DNA from 4 places in the Pseudoalteromonas sp. SS15 genome. Region 3 is predicted to be linked to each of the others. Evidence: predicted binding sites of a transcription regulator. Region 3 holds the regulator's gene; each other region holds the start of a gene.
What was found. The regulator ArgR, encoded in region 3, controls arginine synthesis, uptake and breakdown. The targets are predictions, from matches to a motif close to ANTGAATANNTATTCANT.
Positions count from the first base shown of each region.

Region 1: the regulator ArgR is predicted to act here: its motif matches at 1,386-1,403, upstream of argC (N-acetyl-gamma-glutamyl-phosphate reductase).
Region 2: the regulator ArgR is predicted to act here: its motif matches at 2,277-2,294, upstream of AAEU28_RS09705 (OadG family transporter subunit).
Region 4: the regulator ArgR is predicted to act here: its motif matches at 1,947-1,964, upstream of argA (amino-acid N-acetyltransferase).

Region 1 covers NZ_JBMMUD010000010.1:122,924-126,700, forward strand. The annotation lists gene AAEU28_RS18370 (hypothetical protein) at 1-140, shown strand, start outside; gene argE (acetylornithine deacetylase) at 180-1,331, opposite strand; gene argC (N-acetyl-gamma-glutamyl-phosphate reductase) at 1,519-2,532, shown strand; gene argB (acetylglutamate kinase) at 2,529-3,308, shown strand; gene AAEU28_RS18390 (ornithine carbamoyltransferase) at 3,318-3,777, shown strand, end outside.
Region 2 covers NZ_JBMMUD010000004.1:79,993-83,769, reverse strand. The annotation lists gene AAEU28_RS09720 (aspartate kinase) at 1-1,112, shown strand, start outside; gene csrA (carbon storage regulator CsrA) at 1,204-1,395, shown strand; gene AAEU28_RS09710 (YcxB family protein) at 1,426-1,899, opposite strand; gene AAEU28_RS09705 (OadG family transporter subunit) at 2,341-2,577, shown strand; gene oadA (sodium-extruding oxaloacetate decarboxylase subunit alpha) at 2,592-3,777, shown strand, end outside.
Region 3 covers NZ_JBMMUD010000002.1:462,296-466,072, reverse strand. The annotation lists gene AAEU28_RS06410 (ABC transporter ATP-binding protein) at 1-774, shown strand, start outside; gene AAEU28_RS06405 (Dyp-type peroxidase) at 802-1,719, shown strand; gene argR (transcriptional regulator ArgR) at 1,716-2,183, opposite strand; gene mdh (malate dehydrogenase) at 2,481-3,422, shown strand; gene AAEU28_RS06390 (peptidoglycan DD-metalloendopeptidase family protein) at 3,595-3,777, opposite strand, start outside.
Region 4 covers NZ_JBMMUD010000007.1:205,085-208,861, forward strand. The annotation lists gene AAEU28_RS15780 (ribbon-helix-helix domain-containing protein) at 1-159, shown strand, start outside; gene argA (amino-acid N-acetyltransferase) at 558-1,898, opposite strand; gene AAEU28_RS15790 (cold-shock protein) at 2,403-2,615, shown strand; gene AAEU28_RS15795 (hypothetical protein) at 2,831-3,034, shown strand; gene AAEU28_RS15800 (hypothetical protein) at 3,252-3,419, shown strand; gene AAEU28_RS15805 (hypothetical protein) at 3,513-3,777, opposite strand, start outside.

The sequences.
Region 1 (3,777 bases), on a different contig from region 3:
TCAATGCAACACCAGCGGTAGCAGGTGGTGTTAATACCCTACGATGCATCACTGACACTGGCTCAATCGCGTGTGATAGACCAACAACTTATACAATGAGTATCGAAATCTGTGAAACAATTACAATAGCAGATAGATAATCAGATTGAATAAAGCCACCTTCGGTGGCTTTTTTAGTTTTAGAAACATAATTTATGAATTAGCTTTGTGATCTTTTCTTGTGAAGGTTTTATCTTCTCCATTGCTAAAAACTCGTCAGGCTGGTGGGCTTGTTCGATAGAGCCCGGACCCATAACAATCGTTTCGCAGCCGAGTTGTTGCAAAAATGGTGCTTCAGTACAGTAGTTCACCGCAATGGCTAGCTCCCCAGAAACTGCTTCAGCTAGTTTTACTAATGCGCTGTCGGTTGTACCAGTAAAGGCCGGAATAGGATCGTGTAAGTCGATAACCGCGACACTATTTGGGTATTCATCATTAATAGGTTTAACCGCTTCTAGCAATAATAATTGCAGCTCTTGAATGCTTAGGCCTGGTAATGGACGAATGTCTAAGTGTAGTTCACAGCAGCCACAGATACGATTGGCATTATCTCCTCCATGAATATGCCCTAGGTTTAACGTTGGGTAGGGTATTGCAAAATGCTCAATTGAATATTTATTCTTTAAAGTATCTTTTAGTTGCAACAGCTTTGCAATAATTTTATGCATCACTTCAATGGCATTTAAACCGCGTGCAGGATCAGAGCTATGACCCGATTTACCGGTAACACGGATGGCGGTACTCATATGCCCTTTATGGGTGAATACAGGCACCATGTCCGTTGGCTCTCCAATGACACAAAACTCAGGTTTTAAGTTTTGATGTTTTGCCACTTCTTGTGCGCCCGCCATGGTGGTCTCTTCATCTGCGGTGGCGAGGATTATAATGGGTTTAGCTTGTTTCGCATCTTGTGTATCAAGTTGCTTAATGGCTTCAATCACAAATGCAAAAAAGCCTTTCATATCAATTGAACCTAGACCATAGAGTTTGTTATCGACTTCGCTGAGTTTAAATGGATCGTAACGCCAGCGACTTTCGTCAAATGGTACCGTGTCGGTGTGGCCAGCTAGCATAAGGCCGCCTTCACCTTCGCCACGTTTTGCCAGTAAATTAAATTTACCCGGTGCACTTTCGAGCTCGGTTATTTCAACCTGAAAACCTAAATTTTCACACCAGTTTGCAAGCAAGGTAATGGTTGAGCGATTACTCATGTTGAGCTGTGGGTCGAGTGCGCTGATCGAAGGCTCGGCGATAAGCTGCTGGTACATATTAATAAAAGCGGGAGTGGTCATATTAGTCCAAAATATTTATTCAAAATGTTTGCATAATAATTTATATGTGTTTAGTATGAATATCAATTCACTTTTTGAGCATAAATATATTTAGAGGCTAAGATGCGACGATATACATTCAACACTTTTTAAATAATGCCCAGAGGGCACGAAACGGAACCAAATTTTTAGAGACTTTTTTACTATGTTGAATGTAACCATTATTGGCGCTAGCGGCTATAGCGGCGCTGAATTAGCCAGTTTAATTGCCAAACATCCCAACTTCTCCCTTGCTGGATGTTTTGTGTCAGAGCAAAGTTTAGACAAAGGAAAATTACTGAGTGACTTGTATCCAGAACATGCCTCTTTGCTCGACACGCTTCTTTTACCTCTTAATGAACAAGCCTTTGTTGATATCGAAGCAAATGCAGACTTTGTGTGCCTGTGTACAGATCACAAAGTGAGTGTAGAACTTGCACCTAAGTTTTTAGCTATGGGTAAAAAGGTATTTGATTTATCAGGCGGCTTTAGACTTAAAAATCCTCAAGACTACGACAGCTTTTATGGCTTTACGCACCAATCACCCACTTGGCTTGCACAAGCTGAATATGGTTTAGCAGAGTGGAATGCAAAGGGCATTTCACAGGCACAACTCGTTGCTGTTGCTGGTTGTTATCCAACGGCTGCATTAAATGGTTTAAAACCACTTAAACAAGCTAATTTACTTGCTGACGATACCATTATTGTTAACGCAGTATCGGGTGTCACCGGCGCGGGTCGTAAAGCCAATATTGGCACCCAGTTTTGCGAAGTGTCTCTCGCACCTTATGGGTTATTCAATCACAGGCATACGCCTGAAATTTCACAGTATCTTGGTCATGCAGTGTTATTCACCCCGCACTTAGGCAACTTTGCTCGCGGTATTCTTGAAACCATTTATGTGAAGCTGAAGCCGGGTGTGAGTGAGCACCAAGTTAACGAAGCATTCCAAGTGCTCGCCGACGAACCGCTAATTCGTTTAAAAGGCAACAAGCAAATGCCGTCAATTAAAGGTGTGGCCAAACAGCCGTATGTTGATATTGGCTGGCAAGTACAAGGTGAGCAACTGATTGTGGTGGTTGCCATTGATAACCTGTTAAAAGGGGCAGCTGGTCAAGCGCTACAGTGTATGAATATCGCAGCATTGTTACCTGCTGAACTTGGCTTAAAAGGAGTGTCATGAAGATGCAAACATGGGTCATTAAAGTCGGTGGCGCGGTGTTAAACACGGAAGATGCAGCGATGGGACTATTTTCTGCAATTGCTGAGCTAACAAAAGTACAAATCGACAAGCAGTTTGTTGTGGTACATGGCGGCGGCGCGTTAGTTGATAAGTGGTTGTCGGATGCGGGTTTTGCAACGGCTAAGCATCAAGGTCTTCGTATCAGTCCAAAAGAACAGATGCCATATATTGTGGGCGCATTGGCAGGTACTGCAAACAAACAACTGAGTGGTCAAGCGATTAAAGCGGGTTTAAAGCCTGTGGGTACTTGTTTATATGAAGCGGGTTTAATTGCTTCGCAAAAACTCAAAGCATTGGGGCAAGTGGGCGAGTGCCAGCAAGTTGAAGTAAGTATTTTACCTACGCTCTTAGAGCTGGGTAGAACACCTATGGTGAGTTCAATTGGCATTGGCGCTGATGGTCAACTTTATAACGTTAATGCCGATGAAGCGGCGGCGGCGATTGCTGAGCAACTAGATGCTGAACTGATTTATATGACAGATGTAGAGGCGGTGCTTGATGCAAACAAGCAACCTTTACATCAATTATCTGAACAACACATTGCTACTCTTATCGAAGAAGGAGTCATTGTTGGCGGCATGGAGGTCAAAGTGAAGACCAGCCTGCACGCTGCACAACACTTACGACGCGGGGTGTATATATCGAGCTGGCAGAAGCCAGAAAATCTTATTGCCTTAGTTCAAGGCATTCATGTCGGTACCAAAATTACACCTTAGGAAATAGCAATGACATCTCATTTTTTAACTGGATTAGAACTAGATAAAGCACAAGCGCTAAAACTATTGTCGCTTGCTCAAACCATTAAGCAGCAGCCAAAAGAGTTTAACCAAGCGCTTGCTGGTCAATCTATCGTTACTTTGTTTGAAAAGCCGAGTTTACGTACTCGTGTATCTTTCGACATTGGTATTAATCGTCTGGGTGGTCATGCGGTTTATCTTGATCAACAAAACGGTGCGATGGGCGGCCGTGAGTCGGTGAAAGATTTTGCCCTCAATATTGCCACTTGGGCTGATGGCATCGTCGCGCGTGTTAATGCGCATAGTTCATTACAAACATTGGCTGAGTATTCGAGTGTCCCTGTGGTGAATAGCTTATGTGACCTGTACCACCCATGTCAGGCATTGGCTGACTTTTTAACACTGCAAGAAGTGTATGGCGATGTCAGTAAAATCAAACTGGTGTATT
Region 2 (3,777 bases), on a different contig from region 3:
TTGCCGTTGTCTCTGCAATGTCTGGTGAAACCAATCGTTTAATCTCTCTCGCACACGAAATTGACAGCCGTCCTAGCAGCCGTGAACTCGATGTTTTGGTGACGACTGGCGAACAAGTGACTGCGTCGCTTTTGGCTATGGCCATCATTCGTCGCGGACATCCAGCAATTAGTTTACTTGCCGATCAAATTGGTATTCAAACTGACAACATGTTTGGTAAAGCGAGAATTGAGTCCATCTGTACCGACCGTTTAAATCAAGAAATGGAACATAACCGTATTGTGATAGTGGCGGGTTTTCAGGGGCGAGATCGGGAAGGCAATATAACAACGCTAGGCCGTGGTGGCACAGACACAACGGCGGTTGAGTTAGCGGGTGCCTTGAAAGCGGCTGAATGTCAGATATTCACAGACGTAGATGGTGTTTACACCACAGATCCTCGTATTGAGCCGAATGCGCGTCGTCTTGAGCAAATTACCTTTGATGAAATGTTAGAGATGGCGAGCCTTGGAGCGAAAGTCTTACACTTGCGTTCGGTTGAAGCTGCTGGTCACTATCGATTACCACTTAGGGTGTTATCGAGCTTTTGCCACTCAAAGGGGACGTTAATTACTTACGAGGAGCCAGATATGAATAAAGCCCCAGTTTCAGGTGTGGCTGCCAGTAAAGATGAGGTGTTAATTACCCTTAAGCAGTTACCAAATCAGCCACAGATCTTTGCAAGCCTACTCACCGTATTGGCTGATGCGGGCATTGCGGTAGATATGTTGAGCCAATTAAACCACCAACTTGATAAAATAGACTATGCTTTTACTGTGCACAGTAATGATCATCATCAAGTTATTGAGCTTTTGACACACCAGCAAGAAAGTCTCGGTTTTGTTGAATTGGCGTGTGATAAGGAAGTGGCTAAAGTGTCTGTGATAGGCATTGGCCTGAAGTCTCATGTGGAAGTTATCGCACAGTTTTATACGGCAATGTCTCACGAGAATATTAGAGCTGACTTAGTGACAACATCCGAAATGAAAATTTCGGCTTTGCTGCCGCAAAAGTACCTAGAATTGGCTGTTAGAGCATTGCACAGCACATTTTTATTGGAAAGTATTGAGTAAAATGGTTTTTTTGCTTACTTTTATGAATACTTTTCATTAAAATGAAATTGACGCGGAATCTTCTAATTTTTGGAATAACAGGAGCAATAGAATGCTAATACTAACTCGTCGAGTGGGTGAAACCCTAATGATTGGTGATGAAGTAACTGTAACTGTACTAGGTGTTAAAGGTAACCAAGTACGTATTGGTGTTAATGCACCTAAAGATGTTTCAGTTCACCGTGAAGAGATTTACATGCGAATTCAGGCTGAAAAGTCTGGTCCTGCAACAGGTAACATCTGATCAGCTTTTAGCGAATAATTTAAAGAGCCACTATTCATTAGTGGCTTTTTTTTGCGCTAAGATAAACTCAACCGTCTCGTCATCCAATGCACTTAAAGATAAATATTGTGCACCTCTTAGTGAATAGATAAGTAGACCTCTGTCTGTTTTTATAACTTTGGTGATGTCTTGCCAATTAAATACAAACGATTTGTATGGGTTATCTGCTTTAATTTTTTCTTCGTCAATCTCAACAATCACATTGGAGCCACTTGCTCTGCTGATCATCTGTCTGGCAACCCACCAAGGACGACGATAGTAATATGAAATGCATTCAATAACTGCCAAAATGATTAAGAAATTCCCCAGATAGCCATTCTCTAAACCATAAATAGACACTAAACCGAGCAGGGTTAGAAAACCGACTAACGCATATTTAGGTTTGTTAGCTTTACCAAATTTTTCAGACTCATCAAAGCACTCCTGATAGTAAGGCTTATCAAGGGTAAATTCGTGTTTATACATAGCAACTCATTAATCTTTATTTGCTGCCAATTTTATCAAAAAAGAATGGTGTATGCGTATTTGAAATTTTTTAATGTGACTTGCATTAAGTATGAATATACATTTTCTATTCACTCATAACGGTGTTTTGTTTAGTATTCACTTGGTCTTACCATTTTTTGTTTCCGTTTTTTAAACTTATCTTCGTAACCTATTTATCACTTTTATTTAAAGGTATTTAAATAAACCTGCGCTATTTTGAATATTTTTCATATTTATCTCAGTAATTCATTCGTTTGATCAGTATTTTACAGTTAAGTTGTTGCTATTGTTCAACTTTTAATATTGGTATTACCAATTTACAATGTTGTTTACAAGTTGAGCTCGTTTGTTATGATGTTGAATAAATATTTATAAAAAATGATTAATGACGCAAAGCGCGTTGTGAAAAAGGGGGAGAACATGGATATAGGTGCATTGTTGCTAGAGGCAGCCAGCTTAATGCTTACCGGCATGGTTGGGGTTTTTGCCTTCTTATCTATCTTAATTTTTGCTGTAAGCAAGTTATCACTTATCGCAGGTGGTGATGAGCCAGCAAAACCACAACGTCAACCTACTAAACGCCCAGCATCAACTGGCGTATCTAACGCGCACATTGCTGCAATCAGCGCAGCTATCGCTCAGTACAGATCAAAATAATAAAGGGGTCCACTATGTCAAAGTTAAAATTAACTGAATTGGTTTTAAGAGACGCACACCAATCATTGCTTGCTACTCGAATGCGACTAGAAGATATGCTACCAATCGCAGAAAAACTAGATAAAGCCGGTTATTGGTCTGTTGAATCTTGGGGTGGTGCAACCTTTGATTCTTGTATCCGTTATTTGGGCGAAGATCCTTGGTATCGCATTCGCGCTTTAAAAGAAGCCATGCCAAATACCAAGCAGCAGATGCTTTTACGTGGTCAAAACTTACTGGGTTATCGCCATTATGCCGATGACGTGGTAGAGAAATTTGTAGAACGTGCACATCATAATGGCGTTGATGTTTTCCGTATTTTCGATGCCATGAATGATGTCCGGAACCTTGAAACGGCGATTAAAGCAGCTATTAAAGTCGGTGCGCATGCGCAAGGTACCATTTCTTATACTGTGAGTCCGGTTCACACTTTAGACATGTGGCTAGAACAGGCGAAAAAACTAGAAGCCATGGGCTGTCATTCAATCTGTATTAAAGATATGGCTGGCTTATTAAAGCCTTATGATGCAGAAGAGCTGATCACTGAACTTAAAAATACCGTGTCAGTGCCAATTGCCATGCAGTGTCACGCGACAACGGGTTTAAGTACCGCGACATACCAAAAAGCCATTGATGCAGGTATTGATATGCTTGATACTGCTATTTCGTCTATGAGTATGACTTATGGTCATAGTGCCACAGAGACCATGGTGGCAATTACCGAAGGCACAGCGCGTGATACAGGTCTAAACCTTGGTGAGCTTGAAGAGATTGCGAGTTACTTCCGCGAAGTTAGAAAGAAATATGCGGCATTTGAAGGCAGCTTAAAAGGCGTTGATGGCCGTATCTTACTCGCTCAAGTGCCTGGCGGCATGTTAACTAACATGGAAAACCAGCTTAAAGAACAAGGCGCGGGTGATAAGCTAGATGATGTTCTAAAAGAGATCCCAGCTGTTCGTAAAGACCTTGGTTTTATTCCGCTTGTGACACCAACATCGCAAATCGTCGGTACTCAGGCGGTACTAAATGTTCTAACTGGTGAGCGTTACAAGACCATCACTAAAGAAACTGCGGGTGTGTTAAAGGGGGAGTATGGCTCGACACCAGCTGAAGTTGACTCAGAGTTACAACAACGCGTATTAGATGGCGCAGAAGCGATCA
Region 3 (3,777 bases):
GATTATGCGTTATTTCCTCACTTGACGGTTGCTCAAAATATCGCGTTTGGCCTAAGTAAATTTAATAAGGCTGACAAACAAGCACGTGTTAATGAAATGCTGGAGCTTGTGCATTTATCTGAATTTTCTGAGCGTTACCCTCATGAGCTTTCAGGTGGTCAGCAACAACGTGTCGCCATTGCGAGAGCGCTTGCTTATAAACCTAACTTGTTACTGCTTGACGAGCCTTTTTCGAATATTGATGCGCAAGTGCGCTTCCAACTGATCAATGACATTAGACAGATCATAAAAGATCAAAAGGTCTCAGCTATCTTTGTCAGTCATTCAAAAGAAGAGGCCTTTGCTTTTGCAGATAAACTGGCTGTGATGCATCAAGGTAAAATCGCCCAATTAGGCGATGCTAAAACGTTGTTTGAGCAGCCAGCTTGTAAAGAAGTGGCAGAATTCTTGGGGCAGGGTATTTATATTCCAGCCCAAGCTGAAGATAAACGCGAATTTACTACTTCATTTGGTAGATTCACTTCGACAAAAGCGTGTGAAAATGCGCAAGGTAGTGGGCAAATTTATATTCGACCAGCTCATATACAGCTAGAAAATGGCGAGACAAATGACGTCGAAATTCTGCAATCGCGCTTTATCGGGACTGAGTTTATTTATCAAATAAAAGTGGCAGAGCAAGTCATAGAAGTGCCCGTCGAAAGTGAACATGCCCTGAATATTAATGAGCCAGTGACTTTTAAAATTAAGCCACATGCGGTAAATTTCTTTTCATAGTCATTACTTATTATAACTTGGGGTGCCATGGCTCAGCCGCAGTCAGGAGTGTGTGCAGAGGCAAATCTGCATGGATTACATTTGTTTTTTAATGTGCTCGACGGTCAAGACGAAGCCGTTAGAGCAGCATTAGGGCAATGTGAACGCTTACAATCAGAATTGAGTGACCGCTTCTCTGAATCTATGGTATCTAGCTTTGTGGCTATTGGTGCGCAGTATTGGCCACATATATATCCCGAGTGTATTCCTAAAGAGTTAAAAAGCTTCCCGCATATTCGCTCTCACGAGCACCTTATGCACACTCAGCCATTTGATTTACTCTATGTGATCCGCTCTGACAGAGAAGATGTGAATCACCTATTTGCACAAAGTGTTAGGCATATGTTGGCGGGTAAAGTGGAATTGGTCGCACATATCCGTACTTTCCGATTCTTAGACGGTCGAAACTTTAACGGCTTTATTTATGGTGCTAATACGCCACATGGACGTTTTAAGCGCCAAGTGGCTTTAGTTCATGACCCTGAAAGCTTTGAAGATCAAGGTAGCTACATTCATGTACAGCGAGTGAAGTTTGATCTAAACCGTTGGCAACAATTAAGCCTGAACGATCAAGAAGCCATTATGGGCCGCTCTCGTTTAGAGAACAAAAAGCTAGAAAACGTCTTAGCAAATAACCATGCCGCATTAACTGAGCTTAAAAGTCCAGACAACTTACCTTTATTGCTTGAGCAAAGTATGCCGTTTGGAGATGTCTTTGAGCAAGGATCTTTATGGGTGAGTTGTGCCGCAAAGGGGGATGCTTTCGAGCAGCTGTTAACGACACGAGTAGGGAACGAACAGCATTACGATGCATGGTTAGATTATTGTCAGGCCGATATGGGAGCTGCGTTTTTTGCGCCATCCGTGCAGTTTTTGCAAAACATGGCGCAAATAGCCGAAAGTTAAACGTTGTCGAATAAGGTTTTTACTTTCTCAAGCGTTACATCTATCTCTGAGATTTTAGCTGGTGCAATAAAAATAGTATCGTCACCGGCAATGGTACCTAATACGCCATCAGCAGTACCTAATGAGTCTAGTAAGCGGGCAATCAGTTGAGCTGCACCAGGGCTTGTACGGATGATGATCATCATTTCATTGTGCATGATATCAATCACTAATTGTCTTAATGGGCTTTTTGCCGTTGGTACGCCCATTTCTGCCGGTAAGCAGTAAACCATTTCTTGTTTTGCGTTACGAGTTCTTACCGCACCAAACTTACTTAGCATACGTGACACTTTGCTTTGACTTACATTATCAAAGCCTTGATCTTTCAGGGCATCGACAATTTCACCCTGCGAGCCAAAGTTTTCTTCTTTTAATAGTGCTTTGAATGCTTTTATCAGCGCTTCTTGCTTCTCGTTTGCTTGCATAATTGAACTCGTTTATTAAATATTACTTAGATTTTACACAATTCTGAATCCAGACCCAACTTTGCAATTAAAAAACAAAGTGAATTGATTGCAAGATTTGCTTAAGTGGCAGGGCATTTTTAGAAACAGAAAAATGAATATTTTGAAGTGTAAAGCGAGCTTGCACGCTGAAAGCAATATTTTACAACTATAGTCGAAAAAAACCTTAAAATAGCGCCGATAAATTTGTTTTTACCTGCACTTTTCATTATCTTTACAGCACACACAATTCCACCTTCAAATTATGGAGAATTCCACATGAAAGTTGCTGTATTAGGTGCCGCTGGCGGTATCGGTCAAGCTCTATCTTTACTTCTTAAAAATGGCCTTCCTGCAGGTTCTGAGCTATCTCTATACGACGTAGCGCCAGTTGTTCCTGGTGTTGCTGTAGACCTATCTCACATCCCAACTGCAGTTAAAGTTGCAGGTTTTGGTGCAGATGATCTTGACGCAGCGCTAGCGGGTGCTGACATTGTTCTTATCCCAGCTGGTATGCCTCGTAAGCCTGGTATGGACCGTGCTGACCTTTTCAATGTTAACGCTGGTATCATCAAGACACTTGCTGAAGGTATCGTACGTAACTGTCCTAAAGCTCTAGTTGGTGTTATCACTAACCCAGTAAACGGCACTGTACCAATCGTTGCTGAAGTATTCAAAAAAGCGGGTACTTATGAAGCATCACGTGTATTCGGTGTAACTACACTAGACGTTATCCGTTCAGAAGCATTCGTTGCTGAACTGAAAGGTGTTGACGTATCTGAAGTTAAAGTACCAGTTATTGGTGGTCACTCAGGTACTACTATTCTTCCTCTACTTTCTCAAGTTGAAGGTGTTGAGTTCACTGAAGAAGAAGTTGCAGCACTTACTCCACGTATCCAAAACGCGGGTACTGAAGTTGTTAACGCTAAAGCAGGTGGCGGTTCAGCGACACTTTCAATGGGTGCAGCAGCAGCACGTTTCTGCTTCTCACTAGTTAAGGGTCTTCAAGGCGAGCAAAACGTTGTTGACTATGCATACGTTGCAGTTGAGAACGGTGACGCAGCATACTTCGCACACCCAGTACGTTTAGGTACTAACGGTGTTGAAGAAATTCTTTCTTACGGCGAGCTAAGCGCGTTCGAAGAGAAAGCGAAGAACGACATGCTAGAAACATTAAACAAAGATATCCAAGAAGGTATCGACTTCATGGCTGCGCAATAATCGCAATCTGAAAGTTTTAAAAACCCGCTACGGCGGGTTTTTTTATGCCTGAACCTTTTTGCTAGGCATCTTTTATGTTTAACCTTGGTAGCTAACAGCTAACAGCTAACAGCTAAGGCATTAAAAAAGCAGCTACGACGCTGCTTTTTTAATTCGGTAAAGATATAAAGAGTTAGTTATTCAGTGCTAACCTAAGCTCTCTTGAGCGCTCTAGCTGGGCAAGTAAGTCTTTAGCGACCGGTTTGAACTTCGCCAGTTCGGTTTTCGGTAGCGGTTCAGACTTAGGTAATTTTACGGTTTTCGGGTTGCGGTGAACGCCATTTACTAAAAACTCATAGTGTAAATGCGCACCAGT
Region 4 (3,777 bases), on a different contig from region 3:
TGTGGCCGTTATTTATCACTGGCTGCTGATGGCGAAATAACCCGAGATGCACTCAACCCTCTGGTTGAAGTAAATGCAGAAAAATTACTTGAACGCGAGAAAACGGCAGCTGAAAAACGTAAAGCCCGCTTTGCCAAAAGTGAGATAAACCCGCATTAAAAAACACTGTTTATGTGCAACTACAAGACATGCGCGACATGAAGTCGCGCCTACACTGAGCTCTTGTGCATTTAGCTAAAAATTGAAATAAACACTTTAGACGTGGGTTTATCCCCACGCAAACAACTTCAGAACATGCGCGACATAAAGTCACGCCTACATTTAGCACGTGCCATATTGAAACTATCAACTGAAACGAACACTGCGGGCGTGGGTTTACCCCAAGCAAGCAACTACAAAACAAGCGCGGCATAAAGTCGCGCCTACATTTAGCACGTGCCATATTGAAACTATCAATTGGAATAAACACTGTAGGCGTGGGTTTACCCCACGCAAACAACTGTAAAACAAGCGCGACACAAAGTCGCGCCTAAGGTGCTCCAAAAAAACCGAGCTGATTACCTATTCTTCGGCAGTCTTGTTAGATCCAGTTTTAGTACCCTAGAGCGTCTTTGGTAATTATAAAGCGAACGCTTTTTATCAGGTAAGTCTTCCACACCCACACAATCAAAACCCTGCTCCAGAAACCAATGAATACTGCGCGTTGTCAGCGCAAACAAACTCTTATAACCGATGCGCTTGGCTTTATTGATGACCGATCGAAGTAGAATGCTGCCACGATCTGCATCACGATATTGCGGATGAACGGCAAGACTGGCAAATTCGCCCATATTCTCTTCGTCAAATGGGTAAAGTGCGGCACAGGCGATGATCACGCCATCGCGGTCTATTACGGTAAACTGCTCAATCTCTATTTCTAATTGTTCGCGAGAACGGCGAACCAAGTAACCTTGCTCTTCGAGCGGGCGAATTAAATTGATAATGCCATTAATGTCGCCAATTGTTGCGCTACGTAATTGCTCAGAGCTCTGTGGCGCGATTTGCGTACCAATACCATCGAGGGAAAATAGCTCTTGAAGCAAGGCACCATCTTCTTCGTAACTAACCAAGTGACAACGGTGCACACCGCCACGACATGCATCGATGGCCGCTTGCAAAAATACCGAGGCACTCATGCAAGTAGAGCCTTGCTCACGATGTCGCGCTAGCACCTGCTCCGCTTCATTAGGCATGAGCTCAGCCAATGCTTCACCATTTTCATCTAAGATCCCTGCCTCTTTACAAAAGCCCAGCATTTTATCTGCATTGAGCTTGAGTGCAACTTGGGTAGCGATCTCTTCTGCTGTTAAGTTAAAGCTCTCACCAGTGACCGATGCGGTGATCGGGCCAAGTAATACAATACTGTTGTTGTTCAATTGATGGCGAATACCATCTACGTCAATGCGACGCACTTTGCCTGAATGGTGATAGTCGACACCGTTATCAATACCCAAAGGCTGGGAGATCACAAAGTTACCACTGACAACGTTGAGATTGGAGCCCGACATGGGGGTGCTGCTCAACGATTTAGACAAACGTGCGGTGATGTCGAGCTGCATGGCACCAGCAACTTGCTTAATGACTTTAAGCGACTCATTGTCGGTCACCCGTACATCATTATGAAACTGGGTAATTATGCCAGCATCACTCAGCGCCTCATTAATTTGAGGTCGCGCGCCAAATACCAACACAATCTTGATACCGAGACTCGTTAGTAACGCAATATCATTAATAATACTGCGACAGCCAGGCTGATCAATTGCCTCACCACCAAGCATGATTACAAATGTTTTCCCCCTATGCGCATTTACATAAGGCGTTGATTGACGAAAACCGTCTACGAGTTCAGTTGTACGCACCTGCAGCTTACCTTTGTTCAACCATCAATGGATATTGGCTACAACTTTAAAGAATTATTATGCACAAATAAAGAATTAATATTCTTTATTTGTGCATTTTTAGATCTTGAGGCTACATCAATCATTTGAAATAAATATTAAGGAGGAAGAGAAATACATCTGGCAACAGAGCAAAAATAAGGCTAAACAAGGCCATCTGCCACTGAGCACGACATACTCGCAATCAGCCAATTAGAGATATAACTTTTAGTTATTGTTTTTAATGAACATATAAAAATAAAAAATAAATAGCTATCTATTAGTTTCTTTTACTGTATAGTGACCTTAGCTCAAACAGCGAGCTATTAAAGCGCGCTATTAAAGCGAGCTATTAATTAAATATATTTAGTTCAAATTCTTCTCAGTTTCTTTTCGACTCAGTTCGTCATATATACCCTGCGATTTTTTTCCTACATTACAGAATTAGTAGCTTTTCAAAATATTCACTCGTAGATAGAGGCATATATGTCAAATAAGACAACTGGTAAAGTAAAATGGTTTAATGAATTAAAAGGTTTTGGTTTTATCGCACCTGATAATGGTAGCCAAGATGTTTTTGTTCATTTCAAATCAATCGAAATTGAAGGTTTTAAAACTCTGACTGAAGGTCAAAGTGTTGCTTTCAATATCGAAAAGGGCGCTAAAGGCCCTCAAGCAAATAGCGTTACACTCGCGTAAGCTTTTTTGCAGAGGTGCTTTTACATTAAAGGCACCTCACATTTTAAGTACTTAGCTTTAAAGCACTTCTAAATCACCCCTTGCAACGAACTGACTGCGATTACTTTTAAATCAAGCCATTGATTAAAAAAGAATAAAATCATTTTCAGCAATACGATTAAAGACACCAAAACTAAGTAGTAAATAAATAATCAGAACCACGGGTTACATGTACCATGCGTAAGACAAACCGAAGTAATAGTAAAAAAACGAAAAGAGTGAGTTTCGAAGATAAGCTGGCTCAGTTAGTTGGCGAATACCGCCAAGAGCAAGAGATACTTGAAGCGCTTGAAGAAGGCTCAACTGAATATAACGCTCAGAAAAGTAAATGCGATAAGCTTAGCGCTAATGTTAAACGTTTTGTGGAAAGACAGAAGTAACGCCTCGTTTTCGCCTTTATATTGATATTCCATTTTGATTTATATAATTAAATATAAACATGGAAGCTTAAATTAAAGCGCATCAGAAATACCCTGAAAAACCAGCTAGCTATATAACCTAGCATGTCTGTTAAGTAATAGTATTTTTAAATTAGTTAAATAAAGATTCAATACTATCTACTTTCAAAGAAAACCATTAATACCATTTAAGAAAAATATGACACATAGATTTAATGGCTCAAATATTGAAGCCACACCACCGATTTCATCGATCTCTGTAAACAAACAAAATGTTGTTTATAAAGATCACTCAAATTTCAGAAAAGTAAGCCTTAGCAATACATTAGAAGCTAAGCAGTTTGTCACTTGGTTACTTACCATGTAACTCGTAAATAAGCATACTCGTTGAGCGGTCACGTGCCCTATAGATATTAATCAAAAGACGCCAAATGCGCCTTTGTTTGTAGACACAAGATAATTAAGTAAACTCACTTTTTAGTCTTAAGTTTTTAATCACCTGAATATCTACCCAATGTTGTTTCCCTTCATAAACACGTTTGCCGCTTCCATTCACATGCCAATCACCCCGAATAAAAAAGAAGTATTTTCCATCTGGTGATAATTGAGGAGAGCTTTCCTGTTTTTCTGTATTAATTGTTGCTCCCATGTTTATAACCTTCGACCAAGTGCCATCTTGCCTTTTAAAACTAATATAAAGATCAGATTGCCCAAGACCCTTTGCT